DNA from 4 places in the Paenibacillus sp. FSL R5-0928 genome. Region 2 is predicted to be linked to each of the others. Evidence: riboswitches for the same ligand, from Rfam matches in the RefSeq annotation. Region 2 holds a riboswitch; each other region holds the start of a gene.
The links. A riboswitch is a leader RNA that binds a small molecule or an ion and turns the genes downstream of it on or off. The one in region 2 is predicted to bind cyclic di-GMP.
Positions count from the first base shown of each region.

Region 1: it holds a riboswitch for cyclic di-GMP, as region 2 does, so the genes downstream of both, MKZ16_RS11525 (DUF6612 family protein) here and MKZ16_RS22135 (thiamine pyrophosphate-binding protein) in region 2, are expected to answer to the same signal.
Region 3: it holds a riboswitch for cyclic di-GMP, as region 2 does, so the genes downstream of both, MKZ16_RS02425 (choice-of-anchor A family protein) here and MKZ16_RS22135 (thiamine pyrophosphate-binding protein) in region 2, are expected to answer to the same signal.
Region 4: it holds a riboswitch for cyclic di-GMP, as region 2 does, so the genes downstream of both, MKZ16_RS04875 (glycosyl hydrolase) here and MKZ16_RS22135 (thiamine pyrophosphate-binding protein) in region 2, are expected to answer to the same signal.

Region 1 is NZ_CP150225.1:2,595,350-2,599,063, forward strand. Features, by position in the region: gene MKZ16_RS11515 (DUF4179 domain-containing protein) at 1-535, opposite strand, end outside; gene MKZ16_RS11520 (RNA polymerase sigma factor) at 519-1,037, opposite strand; cyclic di-GMP riboswitch class I at 1,242-1,333, shown strand; gene MKZ16_RS11525 (DUF6612 family protein) at 1,451-2,305, shown strand; gene MKZ16_RS11530 (NADH-dependent flavin oxidoreductase) at 2,418-3,581, shown strand; gene MKZ16_RS11535 (CapA family protein) at 3,658-3,714, opposite strand, start outside.
Region 2 is NZ_CP150225.1:4,886,037-4,889,750, reverse strand. Features, by position in the region: gene MKZ16_RS22135 (thiamine pyrophosphate-binding protein) at 1-1,432, opposite strand, end outside; cyclic di-GMP riboswitch class I at 1,588-1,684, opposite strand; gene MKZ16_RS22130 (HAMP domain-containing methyl-accepting chemotaxis protein) at 1,859-3,109, opposite strand; gene MKZ16_RS22125 (YafY family protein) at 3,231-3,714, opposite strand, start outside.
Region 3 is NZ_CP150225.1:547,622-551,335, reverse strand. Features, by position in the region: gene MKZ16_RS02430 (alpha/beta hydrolase) at 1-260, opposite strand, end outside; gene MKZ16_RS02425 (choice-of-anchor A family protein) at 408-2,513, opposite strand; cyclic di-GMP riboswitch class I at 2,622-2,712, opposite strand; gene MKZ16_RS02420 (hypothetical protein) at 3,208-3,600, shown strand.
Region 4 is NZ_CP150225.1:1,135,355-1,139,068, reverse strand. Features, by position in the region: gene MKZ16_RS04880 (glycosyl hydrolase) at 1-238, opposite strand, end outside; gene MKZ16_RS04875 (glycosyl hydrolase) at 392-1,942, opposite strand; cyclic di-GMP riboswitch class I at 1,955-2,034, opposite strand; gene MKZ16_RS04870 (sugar phosphate nucleotidyltransferase) at 2,171-3,544, opposite strand.

The DNA of each region.
Region 1 (3,714 bases), 2.3 Mb from region 2:
CCTTTTTATCATCCTTTAATGTATCAGGTGTTTCATATACTCCAATGAGTTTCTGGCTTTCAGGATCGTATTCTAAATAACCGTATACCTTTGCCTTGGCACCGGATTCACTAGTGATGATGTTTTCCTCTGTAGCAAATCCAATATATTGGGATAGATCAGATTTAGTATCAAGTGATAACAGCATTTTCATTTTTTCTCCATCAGTTACAACACCGTTCAAATTCATTGTTACTCCTGAACTGGAAGTTTGAAGATTATACTGTTGACCGATGCCGTTATTTAATGCATTACTCACACTTCGACCACCAATTTTATCCCAATTAATCGTCATACTAGCGAATACAGGAATGGCTACAAGTAAGAGGCAAGAGAAGACAATACTGATAGGAATAACCTTTTTATTAGGCCTAGGAGTATTCTGGGAGGCATGCAGATTTCTTTGACGTGTATATGCTTCTTGTTCTATGGCAGTCCACATCAAATCATAATCTGGTCGGGGAATATGTTTATCTTTTTCAATATACAGACTCATTACTATTCAGCTCCTTTAGTTGGGTTCCACCCATACTATTTAGTATTTTAAGTCCCTTGTTCAGTCTGGATTTTACAGTTCCTTCGGGTATGCTCATAACTTTAGAGATCTCGGGTACAGTCAATTCGTTGATAAAACGAAGGACTACTACCATTCTGATTTTGTCGGGAAGCTGACTGTATAACCCTTGTAATTCTTTTTTAGTTTCTTGTCGATCCAAACGTTTTTCTACAGGGTTTGATTCCTCAGACCTGGATAGTAAATAATTACGTACTTCTTTCATCCACCCCGTCTTACGCCTTTTGATCACACTGTTGCACTCATTTGAAGCAATTCGTAAAATCCAAGATTTCAAGTTTCTTACCTTCGACTTATCCGCTAAGATAACTTTTACAAATACCTCTTGGGAAATATCCTCCGCATCTGCCTGATTTTTCATTAAGTAGTAACAAAAATAATATACTTGTTCTTTATAGAGCTCGAAAATTTCCCGGTCACTCATTTTGCTGCACCCCCTGTCTTTGCTGTTCTCATTAATAAGACTTATAAGCGTATGTAATCGTTCATTTTTCATTTTGATTGTAGTATTTCTTCTGAGTATCATAGCGAATTCGAATGGAAGATAAGTCGTTTACAGGTAATTATAACCATGATAAAATTAGCGGTGGGACATGCGTCCGTAAGCTAATTAAAACTAATTGAATGTCCGCGTTAAAGGTAAAATCATCGAAAGATGATGACACAAAGCCATGGGTCTAAAGCCTTTCGACAGAAGGAAATGATCGCCAGGCCGCCATAGGGATGTCTTATGAAGCATAAAGGATAGCTCTAAGAATATGTAGTCTATTTTGAGCTCTTTTATTATTTCGACCTATACGGCGTTACATTATCGCAAGGGGCCGAAAGGGGAAGTACATGAACAGTTTTTTCAAAACAATAGGTACTAGTTTGGCAGTAGGTGCTTTATTGCTGTCCGGAACGATCGGATGGATGTCTAATCCTGGAGTAGTGTCTGCAGCTACCTCAACAGCAGTAACCGCGGATCAGATGATCAGCAAAGTAACGGCAGCCTCCAAAGCAATAAAGAATTTCCATCTGGATGTGACCAAAAAACAGGATATTCAAAGCGGCGGGGTGCGTATCAGCAACACCAACACTCTGAAGCTGGATATCAGCCGTCTGCCGAATTTTGCCGCAGCAGGTACTGTCGCTAGCAGTCTTTTAGAAACATCTTACAGCTTGTATGCCAACGATAAGGAGTTTTACTATCTTGTAGACGGAAGTGAGCTTATCGATGAATCTGAAGACGATTCTTCAGGTTACGACGATGACGGGGAGCCGATCGATCCTGATGCACAGTATTGGCTTGGACTGGAGAAAACGGAATGGGAGGCCTTTTACTCTAAAGGCCAATACGATCCTGTTTCCATGCTTGATTCGGTAAAAAGTTATAAAAAATCCATGAAAGTCAGCACTGCTGGCGCACAAACGGTCTTACAATTCACGGTAACCGATCCGACAGCAGCTAAGGGGATAATCAAACTCTATGACCAGGAGAACCTCTGGGATGGTGAGACAGTTCAACCCAAAAGTGTAACGTGGAAATTATTCGTCAATACTAAGACCTGGCAAACAGAAAAGCTGACAGTCGATCTGAGTTATGTGTTGGTAAGTGATGGAGCAAAAGATACATACACCACGAAAATCGAAGCTAAATATTCCAAGAATAATAAAGGTACAGCCATTGTAAAACCGGCTGAACTAGAATAATAAAGACGATTCATATCGAGCAAAAAGCGCTGTTCCGCTGAACAGCGCTTTTTGCTGTATTCAACAGCAGTTCTTTATTAGTTGACAAGAATAAATCATTGCTGTAATTTATATGTATGCGCATGTATATAATATTCTGTTTAAATATAATTTAATGAAAGTTGGGAAAAAGATGATAGCACTAGACACAGCATTAACTTTTCGCAGAGGACTGACACTAAAAAACCGAGTGGTTATGGCTCCAATGACCACGCGAATGAGCTTTTATGACGGTGTAGTAACACAAGATGAATTGAAATACTATTCACTAAGAACGGGCGAAGTAGGTGCGGTCATCACTGCGGCAGCAAATGTACAAGAGGGTGGAAAAGGATGGGAAGGTGAACTTAGTGTTTCCTCCGATCAATTTATTCCCAGCCTTAGCCGATTAGCATCTACTATTAAACGAAATGGAACAAAAGCTATTTTACAACTATTCCATGCAGGAAGAATGACAGATTCAAAAATACTACGTGGCGTACAACCAGTTTCCTCCAGCGCCATTGCTGCCGAACGTCCGAATGCAGAAATTCCAAGAGCATTAACAGAAGATGAAATTTTCGGTGTAATTGAGGATTTTAAAAAAGCGACTCAACGTGCTATTCAAGCTGGATTTGACGGGGTAGAAATTCATGGAGCAAACACATATTTAGTCCAACAGTTCTTCTCTCCACACTCCAACCGTCGTGATGATCAATGGGGCGGAAGCTTAGAGAAAAGATTTAATTTCATTAACCAATTAGTGGATGCAGTTATTGCTGTCGTTGACAATTCAAAGGTTAAGGATTTTATTGTCGGCTATCGTTTTTCTCCAGAAGAATATGAAGAGCCTGGAATTAAAATCACCGATACCTTTTATCTTATTGATAAATTAGCTGATAAAAAGCTAGATTATCTGCATATTTCATTAGGGGATTTTAAAAAAGTATCTGCATCAGAAGATTTTAAAGAAAAATCAATCCTGCAATATGTACATGAGAAAATCAATGGCCGTGTACCTTTAATTGGGGTCGGAGATATCCGTACCAAACAGGACGCAGAGGACACGTTGACAAATGCTGAATTAGTAGCAGTAGGACGTTCTCTTATCATTGATCCTCATTGGACAAGTAAAGTGCTGGAGGGTAAAGAAGATATCATCAGAAGAGTACTTGCTGATCAAGATAGAGAAGAACTCGTAGTAGAGAATGGTATTCTAGAATTCCTTAAATTAATGATGCCTGATCGTTTACGCTAAACCCAAACACAGTTTTGAGCTATATCTATAACGTTCCGCGGTAATTCCGCGGAACGTTATTTTTACTGTAACGACTCTATTCCCTCTTTAAGATTGTTGTCGTATGTTTCAACATTCGATTCATGAGATTTCG
Region 2 (3,714 bases):
GACCTGTGGTTTTCTCCATACCCTTAAGAGCCATATCTAGTTGCTTATTATTGACCACGATAAAGATGACAGGGATATCTTTGCAGACAGCGGTGTTAATCTCAGCGCCGAGCATCATGAAACAACCATCACCTGTAATGCAGAGGACAGTTTCTTCAGGAGCTGCAACTTTTGCACCAATAGCCATACCGATCGAATTACCCATGCAAGCAAAATAAGCATCAAAAACAAAGCTGCCCGGTTTCTTAACCTTGTACCATTTTGCAGCGTGGAATCCATGGCTTCCATCATCAACGAAAATTGAATTATTATAAGGGATCAAATCACTTAAAGTGCTCATTACTGAAGCCAGTGAAAGATTCTTGAGGGTTGGAAGCTCTTCTGAATAATCAGCATCGGCCAAAGCCTCACGTTTGGTGATTGTGCTTGGGTCAATATGATTTAGGCAGTGCACCAAATTATCGCGCAGGTCCCCAGTGACCGGTATCGTTTTGGACAATAGGATTTTTCCGACAAAGGTTGGATCAATATCAAATTGAATTAAAGTTGCTGGATGATTCTCCCGTTTAAGATTACAGATGGTCATATCACTTAAACGTGATCCAAGCACTATAAACAGATCGCTTTTATTCAATAAATCATCCCCGTGGGTCGAACCGCCAACGCCAATAGGACCATGATAGAGTGGGTGATCCCAGACTATAGCCCCTTTTCCACCAGGAGATGTTACTACAGGAATATTAAAAGTTTCTGCGAGTTGAACAAGCTCTTTATGTGCTCCGGAGCGGTTAATTCCTTTACCCGCAATAATCAAAGGATTCTTAGCAGCTTGAATAGCATCGATGACTCTATCGATATTAGCTTGACTAATTAGAGACTCTCTTTCAGGGATTACAATATTGCATTCTTCCAATACTTCAGTTTGTACATCAAAAGGAATACAAAGATGAACAGGACCCCGTTTGGTGAGGGCCACAGAAATCGCATGATTAAAAATAGTACCAAAGTGATCCCCACGTTCAACCAATTTACTGAACAAGGTGGCAGGTCTGAACATATCAGCTAAATCAGCCAGAAAAGAGGTGGAGTCCTGACATTGAGGAATTCCAAGCTCTGTAATGGATTGGTGGCCAGTAATAAACAGGACAGGTAGGTTGTTAGCTTTCGCATGTGCTGCTGCTGTAAGCAGGTTAGTTCCCCCAGGACCCGAAGTACCAAATGCTACGCCTAGGTTACCTGTTTTCAGCGCATACCCTGCTGCTTCGAATCCGGAGCTTGCTTCATGTCTGCCGGGAATAAATTCAATACCGTAATCCACCATCTTTAGAACTATTGGACAAATGGATTTGCCAATGATCCCAAAAGAATGGGTGACTCCTAGGTTACGTAGTGCTTCCGCCATGTAATCTGCGACTGTCTTCAAAAGAAACACCTCACAAGTTTTTTGATATATATTAGTTATTAATCTACCGAATAGATACGATAGATCAATATACTCAAAAAGTAAAAACCTGTGCTCTATAGTAAGCACAGGTTGGTGGCATAAGGCGCCGCTAAGACTGAACAATAGTTCAGCCGTCCTGGTTCCTCTGCAACCTGGCAATCATGGCCTCAAACGAAAAAATGAGGCTGTAGATCCATGGTTTTGCGTCATCCTCTTTCGAGGATTTTGCCAATATTAATTTATAGTTGATAAGAATAATTTTCCTTTACAATATATTCCTCATTAATTTTTGTCAACATAATCCGCTAAAAAAACTCGAAATTTGACGAAAGTCTTGTCCAAGAGATGAAGTTTTGCCTCGCGAAAAAAACTGCCACCTAAGACTCAGCTTAGGTGGCAGTTGATAGTTTTGAACTAGAATTTAAAGATATGAATGGTTTTTTGCAGATTAAATACGGCCTGGGTCATTTTTTCCGTTTCTTCTGCAACAGACTGCAGGGCATTAATCTGTTCATTCATAGCCGCCGATACCTCTTCAGTGCCTGCAGCGGTTTCTTCGGTGATTGCTGAGATATTCTCAATTGCACTGGAAATTTTCAAGGCACTTTCTAGCATAAGATCACTCTCCGCAGAGAATGAAGAGATTTGCTCGGTAATGTACTGCACGCTTTGTACAATTTGTGCGAAAATATGGGCAGATTGAGTGATCATTTCATTCTGAACCTGCACAACCTCTTCATTGATGGCGATATTATCGATGGCTTGTTTAATATCTGACTCAATGCTGCGGACCAAACCGAATACTTCTTTTGTGGAAGCCGTAGATTCCTCAGCAAGCTTGCGAACCTCTTGAGCGACAACGGCAAAACCCCGACCATGCTCTCCGGCACGAGCAGCTTCGATGGAGGCATTGAGTGACAGCAGGTTGGTCTGCTCAGCGATCTCTGTGATGGTCTTGGTGATCATCGTAATCCCGCGGGCATTTTGTGAGAGAGCTTCAATAGTATCAGCCACTTTTTGTGTAGCCTCTATGTTTTTACGCATGCCTTCAGCCTGTGTATCTACGGATTGGCGCCCTTGCTCAACAAGTTCTAAGGTATGTATTGAACGTCTGTTCATTTCTTTGGTGGAGTTCGTATAATTGGATACTTTGGTCTCAATGTCTTTAATGGATTCTGTCATATCAGCGATATCCGTAGATATTTCATTTGCACCAAGAGCGAGCTCGGTAGAAGAAGAGGCTACTTGTGCCATAACAATTTTCAGGTTCTGGTTCTTATCTTCGATTCCGCGGCTTGCATCCATTACTTGACGGGTGATCTGCGATGCATCGGTCAGAATCTTCTTGAGCTTATCAATCATTGTGTTAAAGGAGCGGCTTACGTCACCCATTGAACCATTTTCGTCCGCTCTGCTAGTGAAATCCCCCTTCGAAATACTGTGAGATACATTAGCAATATCATCAAAAGATGATGTAAGCGTTCTCTCCACGAAGCGAGCAACAGGTAAAGTCAGACCTGCAAGAACAACTACTAGTATAATTCCTACGAGAAATTGACCTAGAATCATTAACGTAACTAAGACAGGAATAGCAAACAGTGCGGCAACGAGGTAACATCCGGCAACAATTCTTTGTTTTAACGGAAGTTTGTGCATCCAGCTCATTGGTAAAATGTCCCCCTTATTAAATTTTATGTAATGGTGTTATTATAGGGGATTTATAGGTCATTGGTCTATAGAGAAGTGTCATAAATCTTCTTTAAGTAGTAGATATTTAGAATTCATGTCAAAATTCCTCATATATTGTGGAAATTGTTTTAATAGCAGACTTTACCATCCCTACTAGTTCGGTAGGAGCTAAAACAATAACTGAAGGAGAAAAAGAGAGTACGATACGACAGGCAGATTCTATAGTATTAAACTCGGCCTCTACGTTCATCCACCCAGTATTAGCAGAGGGTTCTACTAAAGTTATAGTTACATATCTTTCACGTTGTAATTCTTTAAGAATAGACTCATTCACCTTTAATTTCACTACATATTTTGGCAGAGCTGCTTTAAAAGCTAAAGTCGACTGTTCCCAGTAGCTTTTTAAATCAAAAGTCTCAGGTCTGACAAATGATTCATTAGTTGCTTCAGCTTGTATTAATCTTGACACGCGAAAAGTCCGCATTTCACCCTCGGTTCGTGCCACTACATACCAAACTCCACGTTTTGCGACTAACCCAAGAGGTTCAATAAAACGTTCCTTCGTCTCGTCATTCCGTGGG
Region 3 (3,714 bases), 2.9 Mb from region 2:
GCACGATTAGATTGGAGTAAGAAACCTCTTAGTTTAAGTCCATCTGCAGATACGATCTCAATATTCTCGAAGCTCTGGCGAGAGACCCAATCCTTCCCCTCCCCCCAAGAAGCTCCGGCAACCGGAGGATCAGCCTTCAGATTAGGATTATTACTTAGAAATACCTTTGGCGCTCGTTTAATAGCAATACCATAGAAGAAAAATCCCACATAGATTAGAATCCCTATGATGATTACAGCGCTAATAATGAACCATATCAATTCGCCTTCGCCATCCCCTCTTCATTTCTTTTGCAACAAGAGTATACCATCTACTTAGAATGCACCAAACTATCGCAATCATGACATACAAATAGAGCCGCCATCGGGACACCCCCCGAAAGCGACTCTATGTTGCTCTACCGTTTATTATTTATTCTTTTTGGAGAACTTGGTTCTCATTAATAATCCGATAAGTGCAAAACCTAAACCTGCTACATAGTAAGGTGCAGGACTTGATTCACCCGTTTTTGGCAATTCCTTCACAGGTGGCTTACCTAATGGGATCGTATCGTCCACTACGATGATTTCATCAGGTGTTGGTGTTGGCGTTGGTGTCACTGCCGGTACCGGACCTAATGGGATCTCATCATCATCAACAAGTACTTCTGTGCTATTCGACGGTGTTGGTACTGGCGCTGGTGTCGGCGAAGCTACAGGCCCAAGCGGCACAGGATCTTCTGCAAGAACTATAGTGCCAATTACGGATGATGGCGTTGGTGTCGGGAACACCGAAGTCTCTGGTGTCGACGTTGGTGTTGCCTCAGGCGTTACCGTTGGTGTTGGTGATACCTCTGGCGTTACCGTCGGTGTCGGTGTTACCTCTGGCGTTAGCGTCGGTGTCGGTGTTGCTTCTGGTGTTACTGTCGGTGTCGGTGTTGCTTCAGGCGTTACCGTCGGTGTCGGTGTTGCTTCTGGTGTTACCGTCGGTGTCGGTGTTGCTTCTGGCGTTGGCGTTGGTGTCGGCGTCACTGTTGGCGTCGGCGTTGGTGTTGGCGTTGGCGTCGGCGTTGGTGTCACTGTTGGCGTTGGCGTCGGCGTTGGTGTCACTGTTGGCGTCGGCGTTGGTGTCACTGTTGGCGTCGGCGTTGGCGTCGGCGTTGATGTCACTGTTGGCGTCGGTGTTGGCGTCGGCGTTGGTGTCACTGTTGGCGTTGGCGTCGGCGTTGGTGTCACTGTCGGCGTCGGTGTTGGCGTCGGCGTTGGTGTCACTGTTGGCGTTGGTGTCACTGTTGGCGTTGGCGTCGGCGTTGGTGTCACTGTCGGCGTCGGTGTTGGCGTCGGTGTCGGCGTCACTGTTGGTGTTGGCGTAGGCGTTGGTGTCGGTGTCACTGTCGGCGTTGGTGTCGGACATGGTGTTGGTGTTGGCGTCACTGTCGGCGTTGGTGTTGGTGCCACTGTCGGCGTTGGCGTTGGTGTCACTGTTGGCGTTGGCGTTGGTGTCACTGTCGGCGTTGGCGTTGGTGTCACTGTCGGCGTTGGCGTCACTGTCGGCGTTGGCGTTGGTGTCACTGTCGGCGTTGGCGTTGGTGTCACTGTCGGCGTTGGCGTTGGCGTCACTGTTGGCGTTGGCGTTGGTGTCACTGTTGGCGTTGGTGTCGGCGTTGGTCCAGGTTCATCACCATCGTATGGATAGTGGTGAAATTCACCACCACCAGTCCCTTTGAGTGAAGCCGCCACTAAAGTACCGTTAATCTGACCATTAATAAAATCAACATGAGCATAGGGGGCAAGTATGCTTCCCATTACACCTATGCCTGCCATATCCAGATACGCAGCTTGGCTAAAGTTAAGCAAAATTTTCTTGCTATTCAACACGTTATTAGGTAGAAATCCGAAGTTTTTCATTTTTACGTTAGAACCATCAATATTAATAATTGCTGTAGATCCTGAAGGAACATTTATTGTAATTCCATAGGTATTAGAGACGTTATCTCCTGGAACATTAAAAACATTGACCGCAGGATCTGTACCTGTCAGGGTAAGACTGCCATATTGGTACACTGTTGTTCCATTCGCCGGCAATGCTGCAAGTTCTGCTGATTTGTCCTTCAAAGACTGACCTACGGCTGAAAAGTCAATCGTACTCCCCTGTCTTTTTGTACCTCCCTTGAGGAGCGTTACATTCCCTGAAAAATCTCCCCCGTGCACGATATTCCCATAAACAGTACCTCCGTTGAAAGTAAGATTCCCTCCAACAACAAGTGTGTCAGTCAAGGAAACCTCAGCAGCGGTCAACCTATCTCCAACACTATAGTTGGTTAAGTTAACGTTACCTCCAGCAGCAAACCTTCCTTCCGTATCCGAAACCGTTGTTATATCCCCTAGAATAAACACGTTGTAGACCCCTGCAATTCCCAATGTAGAAGAACTACTAGCTCCAGCAACTCCAGCTCCTAATGAGGAAAGCCCACTACCTACCGTCAAAATCCCAGCTAATACAAGCGAGAGTAACGGTCTTATTCTTCTTTTCAAATGGCACACCTCCTAAAACTATGATTTATATTAATCAGAATAATTACCAGAAACTCTAAAGGACCTAACAACAAAAAAGACCGCCAAAAAGAAGTGGAATTCCCTTCTCATGGCAGTCGGACGGTCATTGTGCCTTTAAGACACTTTAGACTCCTGGACTTTGCGTCCCGCCCTTTCAGACGGTTTGCTATTATCATGACTATATATATGTATTACACTGCAAGTCCAGAACTGGTAGCCGAAGCATTCTCTCCAATAACCGTCTATGACTTTTAATACTTTTTGAATTAATAACAGTTTAGCGCCCCACACCCACAATTGTCAATCAATTCCTTTCGATGATCCCCCTCATTATTACCATACAAAAAAAGCGCCTAAAGGCGCTTCGCATAAGGTTTTTCATTAAATTTTAAAGTAACTGTATATAGCCCAATATGGATATCCATAAGGGAACACTCAGAATTAAACCAAAAAACAATCCACGCTGGAGGCTGCCCTCTTTTTCCATCATAATTCTCCCTTATGTGCGTCCTATACATTAATTTTTATTATTACAATTTTAATATAATTTATTCTTCGTTATTTAGTTGTGAATTTAATCACATTGGATAAGCTGTTTAGAAATACCATTGATTATTTTTGGAATATCGGGTTAGAATACGAATATACGTTCCTATTAGAGGTGATGAGATTCATGCATAGAGCAGAAAGCAGGGACAACATGCTGGTGAAATCTTATTTATTGCTTCCGATGATTTTATCAGCTTTCGAACGGGACTCCGCCATTTTATCTACACACTTACGAACACCCGCCCCTTATCTGGAGGTGCTTGGAACAGCTGCTGCAGTAGCTACAACAGATCTAAGGGATGTTCGTGCAGAAATGAGAAGACGGGGAATCAAGGTGTATGAGCAAAACAGACTTAATACGGGAATTGAAGCCAAGTATATATGTCGTGGCTATCACGAACGAATGCTGCTGTTGAATGACATTGTTGCGGCTCAGGCTGCCATCCATATGCGCAGATACCTAGGGCTGGATATTTCCTCTTTTAAGAGTTACGAAGAACAGTTTCAAATTAAATAAAGCTGTATAGAAGCCGCTCTACTCCCCCCCCATCAATTAGTGAACAAAAAAATAGGCCTTACCATGGGAGTTGGCAAGACCTGAGAGAGATATACCACAAAACACTGGGGGGTG
Region 4 (3,714 bases), 3.4 Mb from region 2:
CTAGATAATCATGCTGGCCGGACAAAATCCCTTTGCCACGTAGATTCACCAAATTACTCAGCAGTTGCTTAGCCTCTTCAGAAGCCGATGGATTACTGGGTATAACCGGAGGTAAAGAGGAAGAAACACTCATAGCCTTCGGAAGACTCTTAACCTCTCCCCAAGGCAGCAAGGAAAAAATAATAAACACCGGTAACATAGTAAACAACAATCTGTTTTTCTTATAATATTTACGCAAATAAATCCTCCTTTCGGTAGCTGTACTGCCTCTACAGGTGCTAAATAAACATACCTGTTATCGGACAATCGTCTTCTGACCTAATGAGGACTATAGCTTAGTAGCTCTGCAATAACGCAGAGCCACTAAGGATCGACCTTTAATTTTCATCAATCAGGAGACATCCGGAAGAAAAAGTGCACTTGCTGGAACTGTCTCTTTAGCTTGACTAGCACTTTCCCACATCAAGCGGACTCTCGCATCGCCTTCATTCTCGTAATACTCCACCTTGATATCGTATAGCCGACCAGCCTTCAGCGTTATAGTGCCCTTACGCTCAGTACCACTTTGCTTAGTCCAACTATCAATCACGGATTCCCCATTCACCCAGACACGGATACCATCATCTGAGGTAGTGTAAAATGTATATTGCTCATTATATAACGGCTTAATTTTACCGCTCCAACGTATGGAGAAACGATCAATCCCGAGGGCGGCATCCGGCGATCCTTGCCGCCAATTGAAATCGATTATTGCATCAGTTCTGTTAAGAGTTGCCGCTCCCGACAACAACATGTTGTTGTAATACTCTCCTGCAAGCCCCTTCGCGAGAGGAATTGCTGCCTCCCCCTCTTCTTCGGAAGGTGCCGGCGCTGGTGCGGCGCTAGGTGTCGGTGCCAGACCAGTATTTAATTTATCTCTGGTCAGGGTGTAGTTGCTATTCATAAATGTTTTGATTGTGTCTGCACTGTTATTTTCGTAAAGCATTTTTCCCCAGCTCATCATATACGTCCATTTACTTTGCGATTGCTGAAGCTTCTCCAGATTAGGCATTTCACCATTCTCCCCGATCGCAATCGGTTTGCCTGCGGCTAGACTCAACAAGCTGTCATAGTATTTTTGCTGGTAATCATTTTCGTATATATCTGCTGCCAGAATATCTACTTTATCAGCACCTGGATAAGTTAGCGCATAAGGATCTGACCAAACATTGGGAGCATTCGGACTCCATACCCATAACAGATTATTTAATTTATGAACGTTAACAAAACGGTCATACATTATATTCCATAGTTTAGAAAAGTTATTTTTCTTCCCCCACCAGAACCAGTTCCCGTTCATTTCATGATAGGGTCTCCAAAGCACCGGAACATTGGCATCACGCAAGCTTTTTAAAGAGACTGCCACCTTATCAAGCTCAGCGATCAGATTATTATATTGCTTAGTACCCGGTGTAACGTAACTATCGAACTCACTCTGGCTAAGTGTTTTTTTCACATTATCCCAGTCATAAGAGGTGCCCGGCAGGTTAGCATGAAAAGTCATAGCTACGATCCCGCCCGCTTTATTCCAGTTGATGGCGCTGTTCACCACATTTTGACGTTGCCAAGCCATCGTTGCTTCGGACTGACCACTGATCGCACCCATTTCATAACCGTGAAGAGCCGCATATTGTCCGCTGGTTCCCTTCAGCATATTGTTAATTTCATCTGGACTTTCTAAATAGTCATGTTGACCAGCAATAATGCCTTTTCCTGAGATCGAGTAAAAATAGTTAAGCAGCTTTACGGCTTCAGGTGAGGCACCTGGGGTAACTGGCGTTCCAGAATTTGAAGCAGCTATGACAATAGACGGCGAAATTCCAACAGCAAGCGGAAGTGCAGTCAGAAACAGGACGAGTGACAGAAATGCACCAAACAATCGATACGTACGGTAAGCTTTCAAAATAATCTCCCTTTCGGTAGCCAGGCTGCCACTCTTTCGAAGGCCCTATAGCTTTGCGTCCCTACCTTTCGATAGGTTTGCCTTTTCAATTTAAGAGAAATAATCTCTCTTACCGTAAGTATCGACGACAATTAATGATATATTTAGTGTTTTTATGACTTTTTTTGATAATTGAGTCAATTTACCTGTTTCAAGAAATTTTGAATTGGTTAAATAGATAGGTTAGACCTATGAAATGAATTGTTGTAGTTCTATATCATTCCAGTCTAAAGTAATACGTATGTTATCTTCTTCTACTAATTCAGACCCCGTCTGTACCTCTATAAACTCAACATCCGTCAAAGCAAGGATCGCGTGTTTCGTTCCTTCCGGTATACGTACCACGTCCCCAGCCTTCACATTATGTTTTTTCTCATTCAGCACAATACTTGCTTCGCCGCTGACGATTGTCCAAATTTCACTACGCTTGCGATGTAATTGATAGCTGATATTATTCCCCTCGGATATAAAAATCCGTTTGGTCAGCACTTCATTGCCTTCATCATATTTCACATAATCAATAACTTTGTAATGGCCCCAGCGGCGTTCCTCGTACATCGGTCTTTGTTCAAAGGTCTTCAGCACTTCTTTAATCCGTGGGCTCTCAGCTTTATGGGTAACTAGAATTCCATCCGGGCTAGCCGCAATGATCAGATCCTTCGCACCAATTACCGTAATCGGAATGTCCAGCTCATTAATCAAGCAAGTCCCCTCAGAATCCGCCGTCACAAAACCTTTTCCTACATGCTTGCTGCTCATTTCCTCTGTCAGCGTATTCCACGTTCCAAGATCCTTCCAGAATCCATCATACGGCTGCACCACAATATGTTCTTCTTTCTCCACCACTTCATAATCAAAGCTGATGGAAGACAATAGCTTATACTGCTTCTGCAATTCTTCATATCCTAAAGGCAACCCTTTACGCTGCAAAATATCTAACAAGTACCCTAAACGGAAGGCAAACACTCCGCAATTCCACAATGCATTTTGCTCGATGAGCTGTTCTGCTTGTATGCGGTCTGGTTTCTCTTGAAAGTGACTCACCTTCATAAAACCATTCCCCCCCGCCTCTTCAGCGGTAGGAATAATATATCCGTATTTCTCTGAGGCATGTTCAGGAACAACACCCATTAGTGCCAGATTTGCTCCACTTTCCAGCATGGTCCCCTCAAGCATAGCTATGGTATCGAAAAAGGATGCTTCTACATAAGGGTCAACAGGCAATATTGCTACCGTCTCCGCTGGAGAAACACCTGCCACTGAATAAAGATAGGTAGCTGTTAAGGCGATAGCCGGAAAAGTATCCCGACGCTCCGGTTCAACGATAATCGGCACATGACTTCCCAGTTGGCTTTGTATCATTTCTACTTGGCCGCGGCCGGTGGCTAGATAAGATGATTCTGCCATCCCTGCTTCCTCCAGCTGTCTCCAGACACGTTGTACCATGGATTCTGGTTCACCTTGAGGGCTTTCAAGTACCTTTAGAAATTGCTTTGAACGTGAGTCGTTAGACAACGGCCATAACCGTTTACCTGAACCGCCTGATAGAAGTACCATTTTCATAGAATGAACCCTCCTTGAATTATGGAAATCGAGCATAATGGAATTGTTATCAAAACGTATAGCTTCCGCTTAGCCTTAGTTCGAGCGGATGCATTTTTTAAAAAATTTATTAGGTATGAACCACTCCAAGGGATTTTGGACTTCCGATCGCTGTTATCCTCAGATTTCCT